One region of the Delftia sp. S65 genome, then DNA from elsewhere that is predicted to be linked to it. Evidence: riboswitches for the same ligand, from Rfam matches in the RefSeq annotation. Region 1 holds a riboswitch; each other region holds the start of a gene.
The links. A riboswitch is a leader RNA that binds a small molecule or an ion and turns the genes downstream of it on or off. The one in region 1 is predicted to bind glycine.
Positions count from the first base shown of each region.

Region 2: it holds a riboswitch for glycine, as region 1 does, so the genes downstream of both, gcvT (glycine cleavage system aminomethyltransferase GcvT) here and IAE24_RS18515 (penicillin-binding protein 1A) in region 1, are expected to answer to the same signal.
Region 3: it holds a riboswitch for glycine, as region 1 does, so the genes downstream of both, IAE24_RS23830 (D-amino acid dehydrogenase) here and IAE24_RS18515 (penicillin-binding protein 1A) in region 1, are expected to answer to the same signal.

Region 1 covers NZ_JACVUR010000024.1:9,532-13,811, reverse strand. Annotated here, with positions in the region: gene IAE24_RS18525 (esterase-like activity of phytase family protein) at 1-415, shown strand, start outside; gene IAE24_RS18520 (hypothetical protein) at 703-951, shown strand; glycine riboswitch at 1,639-1,746, shown strand; gene IAE24_RS18515 (penicillin-binding protein 1A) at 2,169-4,280, shown strand, end outside.
Region 2 covers NZ_JACVUR010000045.1:20,897-25,176, forward strand. Annotated here, with positions in the region: gene gcvP (aminomethyl-transferring glycine dehydrogenase) at 1-204, opposite strand, end outside; gene gcvH (glycine cleavage system protein GcvH) at 276-650, opposite strand; gene gcvT (glycine cleavage system aminomethyltransferase GcvT) at 786-1,919, opposite strand; glycine riboswitch at 1,979-2,097, opposite strand; glycine riboswitch at 2,113-2,224, opposite strand; gene IAE24_RS25290 (fatty acid--CoA ligase) at 2,394-3,998, shown strand; gene IAE24_RS25295 (LysR family transcriptional regulator) at 4,014-4,280, opposite strand, start outside.
Region 3 covers NZ_JACVUR010000039.1:4,056-8,335, forward strand. Annotated here, with positions in the region: partial or broken gene IAE24_RS23825 (beta strand repeat-containing protein) at 1-952, opposite strand, end outside; glycine riboswitch at 1,594-1,704, shown strand; gene IAE24_RS23830 (D-amino acid dehydrogenase) at 1,797-3,128, shown strand; gene IAE24_RS23835 (FIST signal transduction protein) at 3,176-4,280, opposite strand, start outside.

The sequences.
Region 1 (4,280 bases):
CACCGCGCTGGGCTCCGACCTGGAAAAGAGCAGCCTGACTGGCAAGCCGGTCAATGGCTCGGACTATTCCAAGGTCGTGACGCTCAAGAAGACCCGGCTCTTCAACCTGAACGCCACCGGCTGGGTGGCCGAGAAGGCCGAAGGCCTGGCACTGGTCGATGACTACACGCTGGCGCTGACCAACGACACCGACTTCGGTGTTTCGCTGGCCGTGCTGGACGCCAGCGGAAAGGAAATCGAAGGCTCGGACGTCACCAAATGCATGGTGGACGCCGAAGGCAAGATCGTGAACGATGGCCAATGCGCCAAGGGCGCGGCGAGCCTGCGCTTTACCACCAATGACGTCAACGATCGCACGCAGCGACTGTGGACCTTTGGGTTCAGCAAGAAGCTGAGCGAATACGGCGCTCCTTGAATGACTGCGACTGGGATTGGGACTGGGACTGGGACTGCATGGCATGGGCAAGACAACGGGGCCACGTTGTTCCAGGGCGGTTCGTCCAGCTCGGTAGTCGCCACGCCGAACCAGCTCGCCACGTGCAGCCCTGGCGCCCACAAACTGGTCCCTGGGGATCGGTTTGCCTTCCTGGTCCCAACTGCGCCAGCACCCCCGGTCTTCCTCGGGCGCCACAAGCGATGGTGGAGGGCTTTCCGGCAGGAAATGGCGCTAGGCCGGATTGGACATCAGCACCTGCCCACACTATGGCTCACCAGGCACAGACCTATCGGCAGATGCTCGATGAAATCCGAGAACAGCGTTTTCTGATCCGCGACCTGCGCATAGAAAGGGTCTTGATCGCTGGCGCTTGCGGCCTGCGCAGCGCTGGCATGGCCAGCCGCGGCAATCGCCAGCTGCGCCCGCAGCTTGGCGTTTTCCTCGCGAAGCAGGGCAATCTCTTCAGACTCTTGGATCATGGGGAATGGAGCGCAGCTTCGGGTGGAGGAGGGTAGTCAGATCGCCGCTGGCGGGGACGGCGATTTTGCTTTGGGGATCATGGCTGTGAGTGGCTGGTTGGGCTGGCTCGTGAGGGCGACCTCAAGACAGGCAAGTGCGGGGCCTCCTCCGGCATCTGGACAGAGCAGCGCTGCCGTTGCGCAAGATCAGCAACTCATTCACGGCGGCGGCCCTCATCAGGGAAAGCTGGCTGATGCAGCTGTGTGCTGAAGAAAAAGCACAGGGCCGCCAGGCTGCGAATGCACCTGGAAGCCCGGGGCTTCAAGGCCGCTGTGCTGCGCGCCAGCGTGGATGCATCGAAGCGAGAGCATTGGGTGGCTGATCAGAGAGTTGCTTGCCGCCTAGCTGTCCATTCGGCAAAACACAAAAGCCCCGGCAGGAACTTCCTGTCGAGGCTTTTTTGGTGGGTGCGATGCGTCCTAGGTCTCAGGCGCTCTATTCTGACGAAATATTAAAAATTGTCTCAATTAACAAATTTTAACAGTTCTGCGAGAACTAATTCGCTTCATCGAAATATACACACTTGACTTTGGTCAAGTAGGGTAAGGAAACTGAAAGCCAGTAAATAGCGCATCTGACGTAAGATGACCTGGCAGGAGAAAGAGGTAGCCTTTACCTCTGCCGAAGGCGCAAACTCCCATAAACGCTCAGGTTCCCCTCACCCGGGGATGTACTGCACATCTAACACGCCGTCTGGAGAGTCGCTGCAATCGCTGTAGCGCGCCGAAGGAGCAAGCCTGTTGTCTGGTCAACAGGTGAATCTCTCAGGTACCGAGGACAGGGGGAGCGGCATCTATACCGTCTTTGGCATCCACCGCCATTTCAGACACGGTATACATCAATGAAAGATTTGGCCATGAGCTACAAAGCTATCTTGGCATTGGGTCTTTTTGCCGTTCTTATTTGCATTCTTCAAAATTCTGGTTCTCTCGCATCATTTTTCGGCGAGAAATCGAATATTTCAGAAGATGCGAATGGCAATGCGTGCCGGCCACCGCCCACAAGACATCCACTGATTTAGAAGATCGACATTCACACGGGAAAACCATCTGCGTTTGCACTGGTTAAATTCGTCGTGTCGGTTCGATGATTTGATCTTAATAGATCATTAATTTTTGATTTTTGGGCTTTAAATAAAACCACTGGATTCAATGTGGCGGTTAATGCTGCTTGATAGATTTATAGCCTCAAAAATCAATAGAGCTAGGTGCCAATGATGGTTGCAGATCAAACAAAAAACACTAGATATAAAAGTACTGGTTATTCCGCAATTCGTACTGTCCTGGCTTTTTTTTGCGGATTTTTCATTTGTTTCGTACCAGTGATAATTTATGTTGCTAATGAAATAGAAAAAACTCTGCCAGATGTGGCTAACCTTTTTCACCATCGACCCGCCCAACCTCTACGAATTTACGCAGCTAGTGAGGAACTGCTGGCTGAATATGGCGAAGAACGTCGTGAGATAGTCTCAATTAGAGAGTTTCCTCGGGCTTTGAAAAATGCAATTATCTCAATAGAGGATGCAAAATTTTACCATCACAGAGGCGTGGATTATTCTGGAGTATTTAGAGCGGTAGTCAGAAATATTGCTAGCCAAGAAAATTCCCAGGGAGCCAGCACGATCACCATGCAAGTAGCTCGCAATATGTTTCTTTCCAAGGAAAAGAGCTATATAAGAAAAATTGCAGAGATCATGTTGGCGTTCAAGATTGAAGCACTTTTCTCTAAAGATCAAATACTTGAAATCTACGTAAACGAAATCTTTCTGGGTGAGAGATCCTATGGGTTCGCAGCTGCAGCATCAACTTATTTCAATAAGAGTTTGAGTGAGTTGAGCATTTCAGAATCCGCTGTGCTAGCTGGCCTCCCTAAGGCTCCATCAGCTTTTAACCCAGTCGCAAACTATCAACGAGCAATGATTAGGAAGAACTATATTCTAGAAAGAATGAAGGAGCTTAATTATTTGAATCAAGAAGAGTTTCTTCAAGCTATTTCAGAAGAAGTAAAAATTACAAAGAGGGCTAACACCAGGGATTCCTCTGTGCAATTTGCAGTCGAAGAAGCGCGCAAAATGATCTACGAACACTATGGGGAAAGCACATATAAGGAAGGCTTTGATGTCGAACTAACAATAGATACACGCCTACAAAAGGCTGCTCATAAGGAATTAAGAGATGGGCTGATGCGCTTGCAAAAAATTCGCGGATGGGAGGGTGTGGAGGGAAGATTTAATGTCGAAGAAAAAGTACTGGACAAAAAAAATATAGAAAAATTTCTCATTAACTTCCCAGATAGTGGCGTATTAAAAGCGGCCGTTATCACCGAAGTATTACCCAACGGAATTGTCAAGGCAATGTTCAGAAATGGTGAGGTGATTACATTATTTTCTGAGTCAGGTGCATATTCCGTCTTGGAACTGACAAAAAGTTCTATTTCACGTAAACGACGAATTGAAAAAGGAACGGTGGTACGTGTAAAACAGCACGCCCAAAATAAATGGGTGCTTAGTCAGAAGCCACATATGGAAGGTGCCATGATTGCAATGGATATGCAAAGTGGGAATATTCTTGCAATGACTGGGGGATTTGATTTTTCTCTCAACAACTTTAATCATGTCACTCAAGCTCAAAGACAAACTGGCTCCACATTCAAACCGTTTGTGTATGGTGCAGCTATCGAAAAAGGATTCTTTCCCGGATTCATCGTGGATGACACACGTCGAGTAGTCAAGCCGGCGCAGCGAGGTAGCGCATCCTGGGCTCCAAGAAATTATGCAAACAACTATGAAGGTGATATCACCATTCGACGCGCATTTATTAGGTCGAAAAATGTGGCAACAGTGAATTTGATGGAAGCCGCAGGTGAGGACTATGTCCGTAACAAGGCTCTATCTTTTGGTTTTATTCCCGATTTTCATCCTCCTGGGCTTCCTCTAGCTCTGGGGGCCGGTTTGACGTCTCCAATGCATCTTACACAAGCCTTTTCTGTGTTTGGGAACAATGGAGCGATGGTGTCCCCTATATTAATCAAGTCCATCAGGCAGCGTAATGGTGATTTATTGTATAAGGCACCGGATGTTAGCGTTAGGCATCAGGTAATTTCGGAAAGAAATGCCTTTATTGTTGATTCCTTACTTAGAGATGTTGTGCGCAGCGGAACAGCCAGGCAGGCTCTTAGATTGGGAAGAGAGGATGTCGCAGGAAAAACAGGTACATCCAACAGATCCAAGGATCTCTGGTTTTCGGGTTACGCCGGAGGAATCGCGGCGACCACTTGGATTGGTTATGACGATCCAAAGAGCTTGGGTGCTGTCACTGGCGGAACA
Region 2 (4,280 bases), on a different contig from region 1:
CTCGGTGGCCGCTGGCGGCAGCGCCATGGGCTGGTGGCGCCGGATGGAGGGCGGGACGATGGCGTCGATCAGCGCATCGCGCGATGCCGCGCCGATGGCGCTGAGCATGTGGGCCTCGTCTTCGGGCGCAATGCCGATATGGCGGGCCACGAATTCGGTGGCGTTCTCGAGGGCGGCAAGGGGCTGGGTGGAGGACATCAGCATGGAGGGACCTGTCTCAAAAGCTGAAAAGCGCCAGGGCGGGCCCTGGCGCCCGTCCTGGCCGGAAAGTGGCGTCAGTTGCTCTGTGCGAAGGCCGTGTAGGCGGCTTCGTCGAGCAGCGCGGCCAGCTGGCCTGCGTCGCTGAGCTTGACCTTGAAGAACCAGCCTTCGCCCAGCGGGTCGCTGTTGGCCAGGGAGGGGTCGTCGCGCAGGGCTTCGTTGACTTCGACGATCTCGCCGCTGACGGGCATGTAGACATCGGCGGCGGCCTTGACGGACTCGACCACGCCGGCCACATCGCCCTGGTTGAAGCTGGTGCCCACGGCGGGCAGATCGACGAACACCACGTCGCCCAGCGCATCCTGCGCGTGGAGGGTGATGCCGACGATGGCCGCGTCAGGGTTGGCGGCGTTGATCCATTCGTGGTCCTTGGAATACTGGATGCTCATGGCTTGCTCCGATAGAAACTGAAAAGAAACCTGTGAAAGGCGGTTTGAGAAAGGTCAGTGCGCACTGTAGCGGCATGCGATGGCAGGAAAAACGAATCCGCCGAACTCGATCCACGCCAAGCGCGCAGGCTGTCCTCAACCGCGGTGATAGCGGGGCGCCACGAAGGGCGTGGCCTGCACCTGCATGGGCACGGCCTTGCCGCGCACCATGGCCTGCAGCGTGGTGCCGACGGCGGCGCTGCCCGGCTCCACGTACGCCAGGGCCACGGGCTGGTTCAGCGTGGGCGACAGCAGGCCGCTGGTGACCTGGCCGACCTTGCGGCCGCTGGCATCCAGCAGTTCCGTGCCTTCGCGCACGGGTACGCGCTCCAGGGCCACCAGGCCCACGCGCTTGCGCGTGAGCAGCTCGGGCAACTGCAGCTGGGCCAGCACGGTGGCCGCGCCGGGAAAGCCGCCTTCGCGCTCGCCACCAATGCGGCGGACCTTCTGCACGGCCCAGTTCAGGGCGGCCTCGGCCGGGGTGGTGGTCGTGTCCAGATCGTTGCCGTACAGGCACAGGCCGGCTTCCAGGCGCAGCGAATTGCGCGCGCCCAGGCCCACGGGCCTGACTTCGGGCTGGGCCAGCAGGGCACGGGCAAAGGCCTCGGCGTGGCTGGCGGGCAAGGAGATCTCGAAGCCGTCCTCGCCGGTATAGCCGCTGCGCGTGATGTACAGCTCGGCGCCTTCCCAGTCGAAGTGGCCGCCCGTCATGAACACCAGCCCGGCCGTGTCGGGCAGCAGGCGCTCCATGGCGGCTGCTGCCTGCGGGCCCTGCAGCGCCAGCAGGCCCCGGTCGAACTGGGGCTCGATTTCACAGCGCTGGCCGATGCGGGCCTCTATGTGCGCCAGGTCTTCGTGCTTGCAGGCGCCGTTGACGATCAGGAACAGGTCGTCCTCGCGGCGCACGAACATCAGGTCGTCCAGAATGCCGCCCGCGTCGTTGAGCAGCAGGCCGTAGCGCTGGCGGTGTTCGCCCAGGCCCAGCACGTCCATGGGCAGCAGCGATTCCAGCGCCGCGCCGGCATCCGGGCCGCGCAGGCTGATCTGGCCCATGTGCGAGACATCGAACAGGCCTGCCGCCTCGCGGGTGTGCAGGTGCTCGGCCATCAGCCCCTGCGGGTATTGCACGGGCATGGAGTAGCCGGCAAACGGCACCATGCGCGCGCCCAGTTCCTGGTGCAGGTCGAACAGCGGGGTCTTGAGCAGATCGGTGGTGGAGGCAGCGGTCAAGGAGGGACTCTCTTTTCGGCAAGGGGCAAGGCACAACGCCATCCCGGAATCCCGGGATGTCCTGCCCTGCTGTCCGCTTTACCTGAGAGATTCACCCGCACCTTCCATGCGTGGGGCTTGCTCCTTCGGTGGATGGGGCACGCCGCCGTGCCCTGCATCTCTCTCCAGCTAGGAACGCCTGCGGCCGTGGCGGCAGGCGGTGCCAGTCCTTTTGCCTGAGCGTTCGGGACGAACCCTGCGCCTTCGGCGGTGCCGCTGCCTGTGACCATTGCGGCCGGGCGGGCACTCTCTCCTGACCGGCGCATTCTAGCTGCGGCCAGCGCCCGTGCGGCTTCGGGATTTCCGCGGGCCGGCCGCAGCTCCATGCGCTTGCCTGCATGGATGCATTTGCAAATTGCATAACTGTCTAAAAAATCTCCTACATTGAGATGCATCGATATATGAAATCTCGTGAGCGAGAAGGAAGAAGCGCACATGCAGCAGACGCTGGGAGACACATTGGCCTGGCCGGCACGTTACCTGCCGAACAAGGAAGCCCTGGTCGCTTGGGAGGGCGGCGAGCGCCGCGCCTGGACCTACGCCCAGCTCGATGCCGAAGTCAACCGCCACGCCCACGGCCTGGCCGAGCTGGGCATAGGCCATGGCGACGTGGTCGCGGCCTTTCTCTACAACACGCCGGCCTTTGTCTTCACCATGCTGGCGGCCGCGCGCCTGGGCGCCATCTTCAACCCCATCAACTACCGGCTGGCGGCGCAGGAACTGGCCTTCATCCTCAAGGACGGCGCAGCGCGCGCCCTGGTGTTCGAGCAAGAGGGCGGAGAGGTGGCCGCACGCGCCCAGGCCCTGCTCAAGGCCGAAGGCGGCGGCACTGGCACGGGCATCGAGCACTGGATCTTTGCCGACGATGCCCCGGCCGACCCGCTGCCGGTCTGGGCCACGCAGCGCCTGTCCGCACTGGCCAGGGGCCGCAGCAGCGCGCCGCCCCAGGCCCATGTGCGCGAGAGCGACCCCTGCATCCTCATGTACACCAGCGGCACCACGGGCCGGCCCAAGGGCGTGCTGCATACGCACCGCAGCAAGCTGGCGCACAACGCCCTCATGCACCAGACCATGCAGTTCACGCGCGACGACGTGGGCCTGGCCATGGCGCCGCTCAACCACACGGCCGAGCTGCACACCAGCTTTTTGCCGCGCCTGCAGGCCGGGGCCACCCAGGTGTTGCTGCGCCGCTTTGACGTGACCGAGGCCTGGCGCCTGATCCGCGAAGAGCGCGTGAGCTTCTTCTTCGCGGCGCCCACCATGGTCACCATGCTGCTGGCCGACCCCATCGCCTCGCCTGAGCAGGCGCCCGCGCTGCGGCTGGTGGAGTACGGCGGCGCCTCCATGGCGCCGCACCTGATCCGCGAATGGACACGCAAGGTCGGCAGCGACCTGGTCCAGGTCTACGGCACCACCGAGATGGGCCCCTGCATGTCCATCCTCCTGCCGCGCGAACAACTCTCGCACGCGGGCTCGGCCGGGCTGCCCTCCATGGGCCATGACCTCATCGTGGCGCGCCTGCGCGAAGACAACGCCCCCACCGATCCGGCTGAGGCCTGCCTGCCCGGCGAGGTGGGCGAGATCCTGGTGCGCGGCCCCTGCATGATGGCCGGCTACCTCAACCGCCCCGACGCCAACACCCGCGCGCTGGCGCACGGCTGGTACCACACGGGCGACCTGGGCCACATCGACGACGACGGCTATCTGTGGATCCGTGACCGCATCGACTACATGATCAATTCGGGTGCCGAGAACGTCTATCCCCGCGAAGTGGAAGACGCCCTGGTCGAGCACGCCGATGTGCTCGAAGTTGCCGTCATCGGCGAGGCTGATGAGCGCTGGGGCCAGATCGTCGCCGCCCACGTGGTTGCCAAGCCTGGCGCCACGCCCACGGCCGAGGCGCTGGACGCCTTCCTGGTCCACGGCGACCGCCTGGCCGCCTACAAGCGCCCGCGCCGCTACCACTTCCGCGAGGCCCTGCCCAAGACGGCCAGCGGGAAGATACAGAAGCAGTTGCTGCGGGTGGTGGTGGCAGCCTGAGGCTGCGGCCTGCGTTTACTTCTGCGCAGTACAGCACTGCGCCATCGAGTTGCGCAGCCACCGATGCATGGCATCCCCCTGCTTGCGCACATGCCAGGCCTGCTGGTAGGCGAACTCGGGCAGCTCCAGCGGCGGAGCGAAACGGCGCAGCGTTTTGTGGCGGCGCAGGTCGCCAATGGCGCGGCTGCCCACGGTCAGCACGAGGTCGGTGCCTGCCAGCACCTCCAGCGCCGCGCTCCAGTGGGGCAGGGCCAGCACCACGCGGCGGCTCAGGCCTTGGGC
Region 3 (4,280 bases), on a different contig from region 1:
AGTTGATTGTGCTATTGGCAAAGAATACGTTTTGTGCGCCTTGATGAATCTCCGCGTACAGCTCGCAGTTGAACGGCGTCCCCTCTCCCGCAGGGGTTGGCGCCACATTCACCAGACCGACGCGATCAATGATGACATTGTTTGCCGAGGAGCCAACGACGAATACCGCTTCGCCACAGGTCATGTTGGGCGAATTGGTGAGAGTGATATTCTTCCCACCAAGATAAAAGGTTTCCCAGGCGGAGTCCGCCCAGTTCTGGACTTGTATGACTCCCCCGAAATCGATGGTCAATGAGCCCGTGCCGGCTGGAACGGTGCCTTTGATCCAGTACCAGGCGCCACCGGCACCAGTGGTGGTGCCCGTATCGCCACCGCTGATCATCTGGGTTTGACCACAGGCATTGGTGGCTCCCGTCACGGCGCCGGACTGGGCTCCGCTGACGAATGTATTGGCACAGCGCACGTAAACCGTCTGATTGTCGACATACGGATGGAGGTTTCCGGCCGCATCCTTGGATGTCCCACTCTGTATGGTTCGTACCGACGTAGTCAGTGTCGGCGCAAAGACGATGGAAACATCGGCACTCGGATCCAGCGTTTGCAGCGTGTAGTTGGCTGCCTGAATGGCCGCTCGCAGCGTGCATGCGCCAGCAAAGGTGCCCCCCAACGTGCTGACACAGGTGGTTGGTGTCGTTGCATTGGCATTTGGAGCGTCGCTGTTGTCGGTGACCGTGAAGACGATGGTCGCCGCCAGTGCCGTGGATGAGATACCCGCGCATGAGAGCAGCAGCAAAGAGAACAGGTATTTCGCTGCACGCCACTTGCGAAAAAATGCCGAACCAGGCAGGCGATTGAGAACATGCATGATATTCCCCGTTTTCTCAAGGAGATATGACAGGAAAATGATTTTCCCAATGGCAATGGCCAACAGTTGTACCCAGCGCATTTGCATCGCCGTACCTCGAATAGTTCTATTTGAATCACGAGCTCACAACTCACCTTGCAGCCGGTGAGGTTGGAAGCAAAATGTTTCGCGCAGATCCTGCGCGTCAATCAGAAAAGGCGGATTTCCATCAACGTTTGCGAGCTGCTCCGCTGCCCATTGAGCCGGACACACCTTCAGTCGGGTTTGCGACGCAAATCATTCCTCCCTCCACATATTCACCGTGCTTGTATTTTTTCAGTGCCGGACCAGTTTCCATGGACCTGCACCTGTGCAACGGTAAGTCGCCTATCAGACATATACACAACTCATGGTTAACCCATGCAGGTCCAATCGACCAGAACATGCACTGACAAACCACCGCACACATCGATAGGCTAAATCATGTTTTTTTCTATTTCAATAGTTTTTTTACATGCAGTCGGAGACTCGTGCCAGCGCTACGAGGGAGGCGCTTGAGCGATCTAGGGAATACCCTGAATCGGCCACACCACATACAGGTAGTAACTGGTGGTATCCCGAGTACGACTGGAACCGGCTGCGCAAGCCACATAGAATCGCCCCTGCAGGAGAGCAGGCGGGCACCACGGTGCCGAGCCTCACCGAAGGCGCAAACTCCCATACACGCTCAGGTTCCGTACTGCAAACACAACATGCCGTCTGGAGAGCCGCCGCACGCAATATGCGGCGCACCGAAGGAGCAAGCCCCGTTCCCATGGACGGCGGTGAATCTCTCAGGTACCAAGGACAGGGGGAGCGGCAGCTGCGTCACGACGGACGCCGGCTGCTTGCTATTGAATCCATAGCTATCAGCTTCCGCGTGACCGGCACATGCCTTTGAAAGGGCATTGTCATGCGCGTCATCGTTCTCGGAGCCGGCCTGATCGGCACCGCCTCGGCCTACTATCTGCAATCTCTCGGTCATGAAGTGACCGTCATCGACCGCCAGGCTGCGCCCGGCGCCGAAACCAGCTTTGCCAACGGCGGGCAGATCTCGGTCAGCCATGCCGAACCCTGGGCCAACCCCGGCGCACCGCTGAAGTTGCTGGGCTGGCTGGGCCGGCAGGATGCCCCCCTGCTGTTCCGCCTGCGCGCCGACATGCGCCAGTGGCTCTGGGGCCTGTCCTTCCTGCGCAACTGCACGCCCGCGCGCACGCGCCACAACATCCAGCAGATCGTTCGCCTGGGCACCTACAGCCGCGAGGCCCTGCAGCAGCTGCGGTCGGACACCGGCATCCAGTACGAGCAGCGCATGCAGGGCATCCTGCACTTCTACACGAACGCCCGCGAGTTCGAGGGCGCGCTCAAGCCCACCGAGCAGATGCAGGCCCTGGGCTGCGACCGCCGCCTGATCGACGCCGACGAAGCCGTGCGCCTGGAGCCGGCCCTGGCCCATGTGCGCGGGCAGATAGCGGGCGCCACCTATACGGCCGAGGATGAATCGGGCGACGCCAACCTCTTCACGCGCGAGCTGGCACGCATTGCCACCACCACGGGCGTGCAGTTCCGCCACGGCCACCACGTCATGGCGCTGCGCACCACGGGTGCGGGCGCCAGCCGCCATATCGACCATGTGGAGGTGACCAATGCCGACGGCCGCTACGAACGCATCCAGGGCGACGCCTATGTGCTGGCCATGGGCTCGTTCAGCCCGCTGCTGGCCCAGCCGCTGGGGTTGCGCCTGCCCATCTACCCGGCCAAGGGCTACTCCGTGACCCTGCCGGTGCTGGACCCCGCCAAGGCCTACCAGGTCAGCCTCACGGACGATGAGTTCAAGCTGGTGTTCTCGCGCTACACCGGCGCGCAGGGCGACCGCCTGCGCATTGCCGGCACGGCCGAGTTCAACGGCTACGACCGCAACCTGGACCCCGTGCGCTGCGAGGCCATCGTGCGGCGCGTGCAGCAGCTGTTCCCCGGCGCCGGCGATACCGAACGCGCGCAATTTTGGAGCGGCCTGCGCCCCGCCACGCCCAGCAATGTGCCGCTGATCGGACGCTCGCCCATCGCCAACCTGTTCCTGAACACCGGCCACGGCACGCTGGGCTGGACCCATGCCTGCGGCTCCGGCATGGCGCTGGCCGACCTGGTCAGCGGCAGGCAGCCGGCCGTGGATTTCGATTTTCTGGGAGCTGCAGCCATGGACCCGGATCGCAGCGCAGGCACGGTGCGCCCGCGCGCGGTCTGAGGTTCAGACGGTGTGTACCGATACGGCGTGTACGGCGTGTACGACGCCTAGGCAGTGAACACCGTCAACACCCCGGCGAAGCGGTGCAGGCGGGCGTCCATGATCTCGGCTTCGGCGACGAAGCCGATCAATGGCACATCGCCCAGTGCGTGGCGCAGGGTGCGCAGCTCGGCATCGGGGCCGCCGAACAGGCCGCCGCCGCGGCCCCGGCAACTGATGTAGATGGCGCCACGGATGCGGGGCTGTGCCTCGCCTTCGGGCGCCGCCTCCTCGGGCTCCGCCGCATCGCGCAGCGCAGCGCCCAGTTGCAGCAGTTCCTGGCGCGCGACCTGGGCCTGGCGGCGGCAGAAGATCACCGAATGCCCGGCCTCCACGGCCGATGACAGGGCCACGCCCTGGCGCAGCGGGTCCAGCCCGACCAGGGTCAGCACCTGGGCCTCTTCGGTGAGCACGCCGTGGGCCATGCCCCGGCCCGGCGGCGCAATGGCCGCCAGCGTGCTGCGCACCGTGGTCAGCGCGGGCTGCCAGTCGCTGCCTTCCAGCTCCACGCCCAGCAGTTGCAGCAGGCGCTGCAAGGCCGGATCGCCATTGAGCCCGGTGACCAGGGCGCCGCGCGCCTCGGTGATCTCCAGGCCCTCGCCCAGCGGCACGCAGCCCTGGGCCATGCCCGTGATGCAGGGCACGCCCGCACCGAAGGCCACGCCCGAGAAGCCTCCGCTGAAAATGCCGCGCGCATCCGCATGCTGCGCATGCAGGTCCTCGGTGCGGCAGGCGATCTGCACGCCCTCCACGCCATCGTCCCCGTCATCGCCCACGCCGCCGAACAGCAGGCCGGACTCGGTGCGCTCGGACAGCTCGTACAGCAACTCGGCCAGCTCGGGCTGGCCGCCTCCGGCATGGACCAGGGCCGAATGGGCAGTGAACCCGGCCTCGCCGCCCGGCGCATGCAAGGGCGCCAGGCCCGAATACAGGCGGTAGTGCGCCGCCGGCACATCGAGCAGCATCACCGCGAGCGCGGAGCCGGACAGGTATTCATGGGACATGGCCAGCACGCCACCGGCCGAGCAGCCAGCCCAGTCCGCCACATGGGGCAAGGCCCTGGCCAGATGCTGCAGCAGCGGTCTTGCATGGGCGGCATGCGCGTGGGACAGG